Regions from separate parts of the Alteromonas sp. RW2A1 genome, predicted to be linked through region 1. Evidence: predicted binding sites of a transcription regulator. Region 1 holds the regulator's gene; each other region holds the start of a gene.

The links. The regulator MetJ, encoded in region 1, represses methionine synthesis genes. The targets are predictions, from matches to a motif close to TAGACGTCTAGACGTCTA.
Region 2: the regulator MetJ is predicted to act here: its motif matches at 1,856-1,873, upstream of msrA (peptide-methionine (S)-S-oxide reductase MsrA).
Region 3: the regulator MetJ is predicted to act here: its motif matches at 2,585-2,602, upstream of metK (methionine adenosyltransferase).

The regions. Positions count from the first base shown of each region.
Region 1 is NZ_CP018031.1:3,742,789-3,747,426, forward strand. Features, by position in the region: gene priA (primosomal protein N') at 1-474, opposite strand, end outside; gene rpmE (50S ribosomal protein L31) at 761-973, shown strand; gene BM528_RS16505 (hypothetical protein) at 1,179-1,493, opposite strand; gene BM528_RS16510 (malic enzyme-like NAD(P)-binding protein) at 2,009-3,244, shown strand; gene metJ (met regulon transcriptional regulator MetJ) at 3,390-3,719, opposite strand; gene metF (methylenetetrahydrofolate reductase) at 3,880-4,638, shown strand, end outside.
Region 2 is NZ_CP018031.1:3,496,965-3,501,602, reverse strand. Features, by position in the region: gene BM528_RS15500 (hypothetical protein) at 1-1,102, shown strand, start outside; gene msrA (peptide-methionine (S)-S-oxide reductase MsrA) at 1,240-1,779, opposite strand; gene BM528_RS15490 (thiol-disulfide oxidoreductase DCC family protein) at 1,935-2,330, shown strand; gene BM528_RS15485 (SDR family NAD(P)-dependent oxidoreductase) at 2,320-3,045, shown strand; gene BM528_RS15480 (sodium-dependent transporter) at 3,260-4,638, shown strand, end outside.
Region 3 is NZ_CP018031.1:873,882-878,519, reverse strand. Features, by position in the region: gene epd (erythrose-4-phosphate dehydrogenase) at 1-266, opposite strand, end outside; gene tkt (transketolase) at 284-2,275, opposite strand; gene metK (methionine adenosyltransferase) at 2,672-3,817, shown strand; gene BM528_RS03940 (hypothetical protein) at 4,151-4,621, shown strand.

The DNA.
Region 1 (4,638 bases):
TAACTTTCTGCTTTGCTGGGCCGACAAACTCGATGTTTGCAATGCCTCAAAAAAGGCTTTTTGCTTGGGTGCTCTGGATAATGTATTTGATTGTGATTGCTCGCCAACAGGCGTGAGCCTTACTCTTTCTTCAGGAACTAGCTGAGCTTTTTCTCCCTTCCTTAATAGCACCGGCAACATAGCGTGCAGCACTTCGCCCGGCGCATGATGGTAGTATTGCCACAACCATTGTGCCATTTTGAGTAGAACTGCATCGACGATGGGATACTCGTCAATGACCGCTTCTACTGATTTTAACTTTTTGACGTTTTCTATCTCGTGGCTATCTTCATCTATTACATCAATAACCACGCCCACCAGTTTTCGCGGACCAAATGGCACCTGCACCCTTACTCCTGCTTCTAGTGGAGTAGAATGGGTATAGGTAAATAATTGTCGCAGCGGTACTGGTACTGCAACAGATAGGTAAGCCATTTTAGAGCAGGTCTCCGTCGTCAAATGTGAAAAGCTGAATATTAGCAAAAAAGGAAAAGTGCCATGTGTTGGTATTTAAACACAATAATCACGTTGATAATAAAGCCATTGTACTTTTGCTCACTTATCCAGCACAAAGACCTTGATCCAAGCCTCGGCTTCCTTTATTATCCGGCGCTCTTTTGCGATGGGCTGTAAATTTGCTGCCTGTCATTCGAATATTAAGTTACGTATGGTGTTTAGCTTCGGGCTGAATAGCGATACGGCCTTATGATGAGGTAATCCCATGAAACAAGGTATCCACCCAGAATACGCTGAAATTAAAGCAACATGTTCTTGCGGTAACGTAATGAATGTTCGTTCTACAATGGGTAAAGATATTAACCTAGACGTATGTTCTTCTTGTCACCCTTTCTACACTGGTAAGCAACGTAACGTTGATACTGGTGGCCGTGTTGATCGCTTCAAGAAGCGTTTTGGTGCACTTAGCAAGAAGTAGGTTCAACACGTTTGAACGTGACGAACAAGAAAAGCGCCTTTGGGCGCTTTTTTATTGTCTTTTGTTTATCTCAAAGCGTTTTATACTTTCTTCTCAACTACTTACACCTGAACTCACCCCAAACGTTTCTAGTATTTGAGGCTGAGCACAAGAACTATTTGCACGTATCAATCAAACAAAAATAGAAATACTGGGTAGTGGTGTACTAATGGTACAAGGGTTTTGATAAGTGCTTTTCCCAATCTCCTTGGCTTTGTTTATCGCATGCTTCTTCACTATCAAATCGTATTGAATTGGGTGTAGATTTTATGCTCTCTAAGGCTATGGTTACTTGCGTAATAAACGCCTCATCCCAGCCATCCGACAATGCATTATTGCGCTGACGCTCAGTGGTGAAAACAGCTACAACATCAGGCGAACGCCAATGTCCTTGGTGTGTGAGCCATATAAACCCATTGCCCTGGGTTTTGAAGGCTTCGCAAACATTAGTGAGTTCGTTAATTAATTTGCGCTCAGTCACTCTACTTCTCCTCTTATTGCGCACCTGGTGCCTAGCTTATACCATTAATCCGCATAGATAATTGCCTTAACTGTTTGTTGACGAGATTTCTGTTATTTAGATTTCTGTTATTTAGATTTTTGCACAGCGGCAAAATTAAAATAGTAAAAGCATATGGAAATCAGGTCCGGCATAAAAATTATGAATGACAAATATAGTGTTTACTTACTGGTCTAACAAGTTGTAGTCACCTACATTTATAATATAGAAACACATGAAATCACCGGTGGAAATTCTGATCAGATATGTACACCGTTATTGCCTGTGTTAGGGTAAATGATACTTGCTCCGTTTACACCAACACGGGCAGTTGTTATCCAGGGCATGACCTAATTCCGGCGAACAGATAATACTAAAAACATAAAGCTGTTCGGCGATGACATTGGCTAACGTAAATTAAAAATATGGTTACATTGTCGCTAACCTCAAACTAGGCTGCGACACCAAAAACCCTACACTCAAGGAAACCATTTCACATGTCAGATTTTAGACAACGCGCGCTCGATTATCACGCTAAACCAACTCCAGGGAAAATACGGGTAGAACTATCAACGCCAGCAGATAGTGTTGATGACTTAGCCCTTGCCTACAGTCCTGGTGTCGCAGAGCCGGTAAGAGAGATAGCGGAAGACCCAGATAACGCCTATAAATATACGGCAAAAGGTAACATGGTAGCGGTAATTAGTAACGGTACTGCCATATTGGGTTTAGGTAATCTTGGCCCATTAGCATCAAAGCCAGTGATGGAAGGTAAAGCTTTGCTGTTCAAGCGCTTTGCCGGTATTGACGCTATTGATATAGAGGTAAAGCACCGCACTACTGAAGAGTTCATTAATACTGTCGCCAATATTGCAGATACATTCGGCGGTATAAACTTAGAAGATATAAAAGCCCCTGAATGCTTTGAAATAGAGCAAGAGCTTATTAAGCGATGCAAAATTCCCGTGTTTCATGACGACCAACACGGCACAGCAATAGTGACGGCTGCGGGTATGCTAAACGCATTAGAGATTCAGGGAAAAAATATCGAAAATGCAAAAATTGTGTGCCTTGGCGCTGGCGCCGCAGCAGTAGCATGTATGGAACTATTGATAAAGTGCGGTGCTCAGCGTGAGCGTATTTACATGCTTGATAGAAAGGGGGTAATTCATACCCGCCGCGATGACTTAACCGAACACAAATCATTGTTTGCCAACAATACAGACAAACGTACCTTAGAAGATGTAATGCGCGGAGCAGATATTTTTGTAGGCGTGTCTGGCCCTGATCTTTTACCTCCGGAAACTCTAGCGCTAATGGCTGATAACCCTATTGTGTTCGCTTGCTCGAACCCGGATCCAGAAATCAGACCCGATCTTGCTCATGAAGTACGTGATGATTTAATCATGGCAACTGGCCGTTCCGATTACCCAAATCAAGTTAACAACGTACTGTGCTTTCCGTTTATTTTTCGCGGAGCATTAGATGTGAGAGCAAGCGCAATAAACGACGAAATGAAAGTGGCTGCTGTAGAAGCAATTCGCGCCATTACAAAAGAAGAAGTTCCGCCTGAAGTACTAGCAGCAAGCAACAGCAAAAACCTTAGCTTTGGCAAAGATTATATCATTCCTAAGCCTATGGACCCTCGACTTTGCGATCGCATAGCCAGTGCAGTAGCAAAAGCAGCTATTGAATCTGGTGTTGCGGGAATTTCGAAACCATCAGAAGAATAACCGAGAGTAAATTTATTAAATACTCTCGATGATAACGCCGCCCCGTTGTAAAGTTATACCGTTTGATGTGTCACTGGGTATTACTTTACAGGTATTACTTTAAAACAGGGCGACGTTTTTTATTACGTGTGAAAAGTGTTGAAAATTACTCTTCGGTGGGCTCATTTTCAAAGCTAGGATCAATGCCCATTTCTTCCATAATTCTTCTAGCTTCGGCAGGTACTCTATTAGCGTTATCTTTTCGAAGGTCATCATCGTTGGGGAGCGGTTGACCTGTAAACGCGTGTAAAAACGCTTCGCAGAGTAATTCTGAGTTAGTGGCGTGCCGCAAATTATTAATTTGACGACGGGTACGTTCATCCGTTAACGCTTTCAACACATTAATGGGTATAGAAACAGTGACTTTTTTTACCTGTTCGCTTTTTTTACCGTGCTCTGCGTAGGGGTGTATATACTTACCATTCCATTCTGCCATTGTACTAACTCGGTTTTATTTTAGTTGTGTTATAACGTGAAATTCTAAACAAGTTCACGAAAAGGTCAATTGAGCAGTGTAAACCTCTTGACGTCTAGACATATATTCTTTAATTTAGCCGTCTAAACGTCTATAAAAAGCTTATCAGAGAGAATTATACATGGTTTCTTACGCACAAGGCATTGATGCACTCAACCAGTCCTTATCGGAGCTGCGTGACATTGACGTCTCTTTTGAGTTTTTTCCTCCTAAAACGGAAGCCATGGAGCAAACATTATGGAAATCGGTAGAGCGGTTAGCGCCTCTCAAACCGAGTTACATGTCGGTTACCTATGGTGCAAACAGCGGCGAGCGCGATAGAACCCACGATGTAGTAAAGCGAATTCAACAACAAACCGGGGTTTCTGCGGTTCCTCATTTAACTTGCGTTGATGCAAGCAGAGAAGAGCTTAAACAAATTGCGCAAGACTACTGGGATTCAGGTATTCGTCGCATTGTAGCGTTACGTGGGGACCTTCCTGCAGGTGTTGACACAACAGAGATGTATGCCTCTGACCTAGTGGCATTATTAAAAGATGTAGCCGACTTCGATATTTCTGTTGCTGCCTATCCCGAAAAACACCCAGAAGCTCCAAATGCGCAATTTGACCTTCTCAATTTGAAGCGTAAAGCAGAAGCAGGAGCTACAGAGGCTATTTCTCAGTTCTTCTTCGACACCAGTGTATTTTTGCGTTTTAGAGATCGCGCTGCCGCAGCAGGTGTTGATTTGGATTTAGTACCGGGCATTTTACCTGTGACAAATTATCAAACCCTGGTTAAATTTGCAGGCTTTACGAATGTTCACGTGCCTGGATGGCTTCACAAAATGTTCGACGGGCTAGACGCCGACGACCAGGCCACCCGCAACCTCATTGGAGCC
Region 2 (4,638 bases), 250 kb from region 1:
ACTTGGTAGCGTTTTTCTTTTTCTTGCTACCGCATGTAGCGAACCACAAGAGGTTGTCATTACTCCTGAAAAGCCTGATATGACTGCTGTCACAACAGGACAATGGATAACCAAGCCCAATGGCGATGTTATGTACGACCCGCAAACATCTGGATTGGTTGCCTTAGATGGAGAGCTGTTAACAATTGCAGACGCCAGTGCAGAGAAAAGTCAGCAGTTAAAGTTACATCGCATTGACCCAGCATCATCAACACTGCTCTCATCCACCGACAAATTTACTTTTTCATCTCGGGTAGCGCGAAGTTGTTTTTATAATTATTTAAGCACAGAGCCTGATTTAGAAGCGCTAGCTGTAGACCCTCGAGACAATGATGTTATTTACACCGTAACCGAAGATGCCACTCGAACTGGGGCATTAAGCCCTCGTTGTGAGTCGAAATACAGCAACACGGGGTCTACAGATTACCCCACACTACTGGTGCGGTTAGCTCGAAAGCAAGACGGAAATTTCACGATGACCCATGTGCGTCCTCTTCAATTTCCCGCCAAATTCAATGTAGGGAATTTTCCTAACGATGGTATTGAAGGGCTAACCATGGATGATAATGGAACTTTGTATCTGGGATTAGAAAAGGATATCGCAGGGCAGCCGCGCATTTTTACCGTTGATGTAAATAACGACTTTTTCTCTTCAACAGAATTTGCCGTTGTGCAAGAGCCTAAGCTTTTGCTGCCTACTTTTGCTGCGGGCAATCACCCCATAAACGGACTGACCTTGCATACAGAGAATGCGAAAACGTACCTTTTAGCTGCGGCTAGAAACGACAATGAACTTTGGGTTATTGATACTGCAGCCAGACAGCCAACGCTAAGAGTCCCTATCACTTTTAAAGTGAAGGGTAATGAAACTTGCAGCGATTATGTAATGGATAATGCTTCAATGGAGGGACTGGTGGTGATGCAAAATACCCTATGGATAATTAACGATCCTTGGGAAAAAAATTATCTTAAAAATGCCTCTTGTCAGGTAGATGAGAAGAAATATAAAGACTTAGCTCCGTTGCTATTCTCCCTTCCCCTAAATCCAAGTTGGTTTCAGTAGTTTTTGAGCGGTATATCGTAAAACAGCGCGGGTGTAAACAGCCAAGTGCCCTTGTGATAAGGCACTCTTGGCTGCCGTCTTTTTATTGCCTCTCAATTGGATATAAATTGTCTATGAGAGACCAGCGTTATCTAGGCTTAGCTTCGAAGCTTAGAAGCAAACGTCTTCTTAAATTTTGCCAGTTTTGGAGCCACCACCATTGAGCAATACTGGTTTTGTGGATTATTTTTAAAATAATCTTGGTGATAGCTCTCGGCTTCGTGATAGTTATTAATCTCAACAACTTCTGTAACGACTGGGTCTGGCCAGATTTCATCGTTACTTATCTCGGCAATAATCTTTTCAGCTTCGGCTTTTTGACCTAAGTCATGGTAGAAAATTGCACTTCGATATTGAGTGCCAACATCATTTCCCTGGCGATTAAGCTGTGTTGGGTTGTGCAGTGCGAAGAAAATTTCCAGAACCTCGCGATAGGTAAGTTTGTCTGCATCAAACGTTACCTGTACCACTTCAGCATGACCGGTATTGCCACCACATACTTTTTCATATGTAGGCGCTGGGTCTTCGCCACCGGCATAGCCAGATAATGCCTTTTCAACTCCATCGACAGAATTAAATGCCGATTCAATACACCAGAAGCACCCGCCAGCTAGCGTAGCGACCTGTAAATTTGCCATGATAAAACCTCTTAATTTCAATGACAGTAGTGTGGGTTTCACCTACGTCTAACTCAAGTCATCCAAGCATGTTTTTTTAGCGTATAAACGCATAATAAATAAAAAAACACCTTTCGTGCGCTTTAGTACGTTTCCAATTAACTTGAGGTTTTGTAGTGATTATTTTTTATGATGGCTATTGTCCGTTGTGCATGACAGAAATGAAGCACCTCAGAAAACGAGACAAGCACAAGCGATTAACGCTGGTTGATATTCAAGAGCCGGGCTTTAACGAGCGCTATCCCACATTAGACTGGCACGCACTCAATGCCAGAATACACGCACTCAGAGATGATGGCACGTTAATAACGGGCCTCGATGTTACTCACGAAGCATGGAAAGCTGTTGGGGTGGGCTGGCTGTATGCGCCACTACGGTGGCCCGGAATTCGTATAATTGCAGATGCTTTTTATAATGTGTTTGCCAAGCATAGATATACTATTTCCTATCTGCTAACGGGCAAAAAACGCGGTTGCGATCGCTGTATACCAGGAGAAACCAATGACAAATAAAACACTTATTATTGGGGCCTCAGGCGGCATTGGTAGAGCTATTGTTAAACGCTATGCTGACAACGGCGATGAAGTTATTGCGGTGAGTCGAAGCGGCGCTACAGACGACAGTTGGCCCAATACCGTTACGGCAAAAGCTATGACAGAGCATAATGAAACCAATATTGCGGCTTTCGTCGATGAGCTAAAAAGCCAAGGTACAACTTTAAATAACGTGGTTGTTACAACAGGGATGTTGCAAAACGACGAGCTAGGCGTGAAACCTGAAAAACGCTTGGAAGACATGAACGAATCAGCGTTGTCATCTTACTTTGCGGTGAATTCTATCATCCCTGCCTTATGGCTTAAGCATTTGGTTAACGTAATGGACAAAAACCACTCTACTGTTGTGTGCCTCAGTGCTCGTGTGGGCAGTATTTCCGATAACGGGTTTGGCGGCTGGTATGGTTACAGAGCATCGAAGGCAGCTCTGAACATGCTAGTGAAGACCGCATCAATCGAATATAAACGCAGAGTGAAAAACGCCATGCTGGTGTGTTATCACCCTGGAACGGTAGACACTGGGCTTTCAAAGTCATTTCAAAAGAATGTTGCTGCTAAAAAACTATTCACTCCTGAGTTTACCGCAGATCAGCTTTTTACCCACGTCTCAAAGCTAGATCGCGACCAAATTTGCCATTTTATCGACTGGGATGGCGAAGTGGTAACTTGGTAATACGCTTTGTTACGATTCCTTTAGTTCAACCTCAAGACTTTTTATTACACTGCTGTTACCATATCTTTTGGGGTATGGTGCAGCGTATTAATTGGCCTGTAGAGCCTATACGTGGTCTATAGAGTCTGGAATACAAGGCGTTGACGCCGTTGTGAGTCACTTCAAAACATACCATCCTGATAAACATAACAATAACTCAACAAGAGGAAGGGATATGAGCGGGGCCAGAGAACAGTTCGGATCGCGCATAGGTTTTATTTTGGCAGCTGCAGGTTCTGCAGTTGGTATTGGTAATTTGGTTGGCTTTCCGGTAGGAGCAGCAAAAAACGGCGGCGGTGCATTCTTATTAATGTACGCCATATTTGTATTCGCGATTTGCTTGCCTGTAATGATGGCTGAAATGTCAGTGGGTCGTCATGCAAAAAAGGACCCTTTAGGTGCCTACAACTCAATCAGTAACAACAGTCCAAAATGGAAACTTGCAGGGTGGTTAGCAATAGCGACTCCATTTATGATAGCCGTGTTTTACATGGTTATTACAGTGTGGATTTTTGGTTATTTATACGAGGCGGTCAGTGGCAATTTAGACAAACTAGCTGACCCAGAGACCTTTGGTATTTTTATAAATTCTCCTTCGATTTTCGCTTACATGGCTGTCGTCGTTGGGGTGGTATATTTAATTTTGCAAGGCGGCGTTAAAGAGGGGATTGAAAAAGCGGCAAAGCTTCTAATGCCCGCTCTGTTCGTGATGCTTATTGGGTTGGTTATTTTTGTTTTGACGCAAGATAACGCCATGGCGGGAGTCAAGTTTTATGTTGTACCTGACTTTTCAAAGTTAAATGCATCGGTAATTAACGGCGCCTTAGCCCAAGCGTTCTTCTCGCTATCGTTAGGAATGGGGATCCTCATTACCTATGGCAGCTACATAGATAAATCGGCTGACGTACCAACTTCTGCAAAGCTGGTGGCACTTACTGATACTGCGGTTGCCTTTACTGCTGGCCTAATGATTCTACCCGCTATTTTCTCGTTTAACCCAGAAATAAATCCTAACGAATTAAGCGAGTCTTCAGTGGGTATGATATTTACCTATCTACCAAGTATCTTCTTGGCGTTGCAGGAGTCTATCGGTTATTTAGGCGCTTCAATAGTTGCTAGCTTGTTTTTCTTACTCGTATTTTTTGCCGCTATTACCTCGCTAGTTTCAATATTTGAGGTGCCGGTAGCAGCGCTAATGGACGAGAAAGGTGTAAGCCGTAAATGGGCGCTGACCTCGTTGGGAAGTATTATGATAGTACTAGCTATCTTAAGTGCACTTTCCTTCGGTAAGATTGAGGCGTTAACCACCTTTGTAAGTTACGCTGGAGCCGATAAGTCATTCTTTGATGTGATCATCGATGTTTTTTACGAAACCATACTGCCTCTGAATGGCTTATTGATTTGCTTATTTGTTACCTACCGTTGGAAAACCACTAACTTCAATGCGTCACTGGAAGAGGGCAGCAGTGATTATCGCGGCAGCTGGTTCGAAAAATACGTCGATATTTCGCTTAAAACGTTTATTCCGCTAATTTTACTGGTCATTTTCGCCAA
Region 3 (4,638 bases), 1.3 Mb from region 1:
GCTTCCCAAGGCAGAGCACTAATGTCGGCTTCAGCAAGTAACTGAATGTCATCACCGGCTACCGTTAGCGTTTTATTTTCTAAGGCCACATCGAAACGAAACCGCCCGTGGGCGGTATCGTATTTGAGTAAATGTGCAATGCCCTCGGGCTTGGCAATGTCGTTAATGGCCACAACGTTAAACTCGTTATTACGCCCACTCTCGTAGAGTGCGCGTAATACGTTACGACCAATTCGACCAAACCCATTTATGGCAATATTTACCATTGGCTTTTATTTACCTCTTAAAGAGACAGCGCGGCCTCTACAACAGCATCGGTAGTGATACCAAAGTGTTTGAACAAGTCGCCCGCAGGTGCCGATTCGCCGAATGTATCCATACCGATAATTGCGCCATTAAGGCCAACATATTTGTACCAGCTGTCTTTCGACAATGCTTCAACTGCAACGCGCTTAGTCACTGAAGAAGGCAGTACACTCTCGCGATAGTCTTTAGACTGGCGATCGAATACGTCTGTTGATGGCATTGATACTACGCGCACCGATTTACCTTGTTCTCTTAACTTGTCTGCCGCTTCCACAGCAAGTTGAACTTCAGAGCCAGTGGCAATAAGAATAATCTCTGGAGCAGCATCACTATCGCTAAGTACGTAACCGCCTTTCGCGATGCTAGCAACTTGCTCTTGAGTACGCTCTTGCTGAGCTAACCCTTGACGCGTAAAGATAAGCGTTGTTGGCCCGTCAGTGCGCTCGATAGCTGCTTTCCAAGACACGGCAGATTCAACTTGGTCACAAGGACGCCAGTTATCTAGGTTTGGTGTAGAACGAAGCGCAACCACTTGTTCAACCGGCTGGTGAGTTGGACCATCTTCTCCTAAACCAATTGAATCGTGCGTGTACACAAATATAGCAGGCTGTTTCATCAGCGCTGCCATACGCACTGCGTTACGAGCGTACTCCATAAACATCAAGAATGTTGCGCCGTAAGCCTTGAAGCCGCCGTGTAGCGTGATGCCGTTCATCATGGCTGACATACCAAATTCACGTACGCCATAGTAGATGTAGTTACCCGATGCATCGTTCGCTTCTACGCCTTTACTGCCTTCCCAAATAGTTAGGTTAGAACCTGCAAGGTCAGCAGAGCCGCCTAGCAATTCAGGCAATAATGGACCGAATGCATTTAGCGCATTTTGAGATGCTTTACGAGACGCAATGTTCTGCGGGTTAGCTTGAAGATCTGCAATAATTGCATCAGCTTTCTCGCTGAAATCGGCCGGCAGTTCGCCGTTTACACGACGTTTAAATTCTGCGGCTAGCTCAGGGTAAGCGGCTTCATAAGCGGCAAATGTTTGGTTCCACTGTGACTCTGCTTCATTGCCCTTCGCTTTATTATCCCACTGAGCGTAGATGTCGTCAGGAATTTCAAACGCGCCGTGTTTCCAGCCTAACTTTTCACGGGTTGCAACAATTTCGTCGTCACCTAGTGGTGCACCGTGACAAGACTCTGTACCTTCTTTATTCGGCGAGCCAAACCCGATAGTTGTTTTACAACAAATAAGCGTAGGCTGAGCGCTGTTTGCTTGCGCTTTTTCAATAGCCGCTTTTACTTGCTCTGCGTCATGCCCATCTACGCCTTCAATAACTTCCCAGCCGTAGCTTTTAAAACGTGCTGGCGTGTCATCAGTAAACCAACCTTCTACTTCACCGTCGATAGAAATGCCGTTGTCATCCCAAAATGCGATAAGCTTACCTAGCCCCAATGTACCGGCAAGCGAGCATGTCTCGTGCGAAATACCTTCCATTAAGCAGCCATCGCCAAGAAATGCGTAAGTGTAATGATCGACTATATCGTGACCTTCGCGGTTAAACTGTGCAGCAAGTACTTTCTCTGCTAGCGCCATGCCCACAGCATTACTCACACCTTGGCCTAATGGGCCAGTGGTGGTTTCTACACCTGGTGCATAGCCATACTCAGGGTGACCAGGCGTTTTCGAATGGAGCTGGCGGAAGTTCTTCAATTCTTCAATTGGTAGTTCATAACCAGAGAGGTGAAGCAGTGAATATAAAAGCATTGAGCCGTGACCGTTCGATAACACGAAACGATCGCGGTTTGCCCATGAAGGGTTCTCTGGGTTGTGCGATAGAAAATCTTGCCACAATACCTGGGCAATATCGGCCATTCCCATAGGTGCACCTGGGTGACCTGATTTGGCTTGTTGAACAGCGTCCATACTTAATGCACGGATGGCATTGGCAAGTTCACGACGAGAGGGCATGTTGTCTCCTGATTATAATTCGTATCTAAGTGAGCGTGGAGGTAAGCCGCGCGTTCGGCCTAAGCTCTACTTTTATGTACTTTTGAATGTGGCGTTATTCTTACCCATGCCACCTCACAGTTCAATGGCTTTTCATTGCCAATAGCGAAACTAAATACAAAAAATGGTCTATTACGCAAAACGCACGTAAATGCACTACGCTAAAACACAATTTTGTACCTGATAACTCACTATTCTCAGTTTAGTAAAAACAATGAAGCTGATCGTAACGTGTCAAGAATTCGTAACGATGTATAGCAAAAAGACTTTTAGACGTCTAGAAGTAAAGACTGGTATTTGTAGTTTGTTTTAGTACAATACTCAAAATTTAGAATTTTAAATGCAAACGGAGCACATATGGCCACGAATCTATTCACCTCTGAATCGGTCTCTGAAGGACATCCGGATAAAATCGCTGACCAAATTTCTGATGCGGTTCTCGACGCTATTTTAGAGCAAGATTCACGGGCTCGCGTGGCCTGCGAAACCTATGTTAAAACAGGTATGGTTCTTGTTGGCGGTGAAGTGACCACTTCAGCATGGGTCGATATTGAAGAGATTACTCGCAATACCGTGAAAGAAATTGGTTACACCCATTCAGATATGGGTTTTGATGCCGATTCATGTGCAGTGCTTAACGCCATTGGAAAGCAATCTCCTGATATTAATCAGGGCGTAGACCGCGAGAGCTTGGAAGAGCAAGGTGCAGGCGACCAAGGTTTGATGTTTGGTTATGCAAGCGACGAAACAGACGTGCTTATGCCAGCACCTATTACCTATTCACATCGCTTGGTTCAAAAGCAGGCTGAGGTGCGTAAATCGGGTAAGTTAGACTGGCTTCGTCCTGACGCGAAAAGTCAGATTACTTTTAAGTATGAAAACGACAAGCCTGTGGGTATCGACGCAGTTGTGCTTTCTACTCAGCACTGCGACTCAGTGTCTACCGACACCGTACGCGAGGCGGTAATGGAAGAAATTATTAAACCAGTGCTTCCAAGCGAGTGGATTGATGGTAACACCCAATTCCACATTAACCCGACAGGTCGATTTGTTATTGGCGGCCCTATGGGCGACTGTGGGCTTACAGGCCGTAAAATTATTGTTGATACCTACGGCGGTATGGCACGTCACGGTGGTGGTGCATTTTCGGGTAAAGATCCATCGAAAGTTGACCGCAGCGCCGCTTACGCAGGCCGTTATGTAGCAAAGAACATCGTAGCTGCTGGGCTAGCAAAGCGCTGTGAAATTCAAATTTCTTACGCTATTGGCGTAGCGCAGCCTACATCAATTAGCATCGATACTTTTGGTACAGGTGTGGTTGATGAGAAAACATTGGTTGCGCTAGTGCGCGAGCATTTTGACCTTCGCCCATACGGCCTAATTAAGATGTTAGACCTAGAGCGTCCAATTTACCGTGCAACTGCGGCATATGGACACTTTGGCCGCGAAGCCTTCCCTTGGGAAGCGACGGACAAAGCTGAAGCGCTTAAAGCATCGGTTTAAATAGCACGTTAGTAATGTTCAAAATGCAGAAGCCTCCACGTCGGAGGCTTTTTGCATTAGTGCAAATTTTAATTATCGTATTTGTTTAATTTCCATTCACTTTTCTTCAGCTTATTTTTGTCTATGCTTAAAATAACAGTGGGTATGGAAAACTAAACATGCCTTCAAGCGTTGATAAAAATTTGCACGATGCCTTCTGTAATCACATTATGTGTAATGATGCGTTTTGCTAATAAACATGCTATATCTAAATTAAAATAAAAAAACGTTGCTTACTGCGTGGTAACAAGTTGTTTGTAAAAAGCAATGACTTTCATAGGCTAAGTGGAACACATGACAACAATACGCATCTTGCTTTTGTTACTGATATGCGGAGTTTACTTCACCGCTAGTAGCGCCTATGCAAGCAGCGTAGAGTCTAACTATGGCCCAATACACTTTCAAAGCGCCAAGGTAGCAAATTGGCAACTTAAAAGTCGCTTCAGACCCCATTCGATTACCGAAACTCATTACTACGACAGTAGCTTTACCTATCCTGCAGGTTCGCAAACCCTTGTCAGCGCAAAGCGCACATTTAATACGCGATTGCCACAACAGGTATATGCCACCTACAAAACAAACAATACGGCATTTCGACACTATGCCGAGTGGTTATATTTACCCACAGACATTGGCACCTTTACGCGATTAGGCTGGCTTCTTGGCGACAATAAGGGGCTTAATATGGCGGTGGAGCTAGAGCACAGGCAGGTGGGAGAAGAAGAAAATATGGGGTTGTCTCTTGGTGTTCACTACTTCTTCTAATGCACTTTTATCTCGCA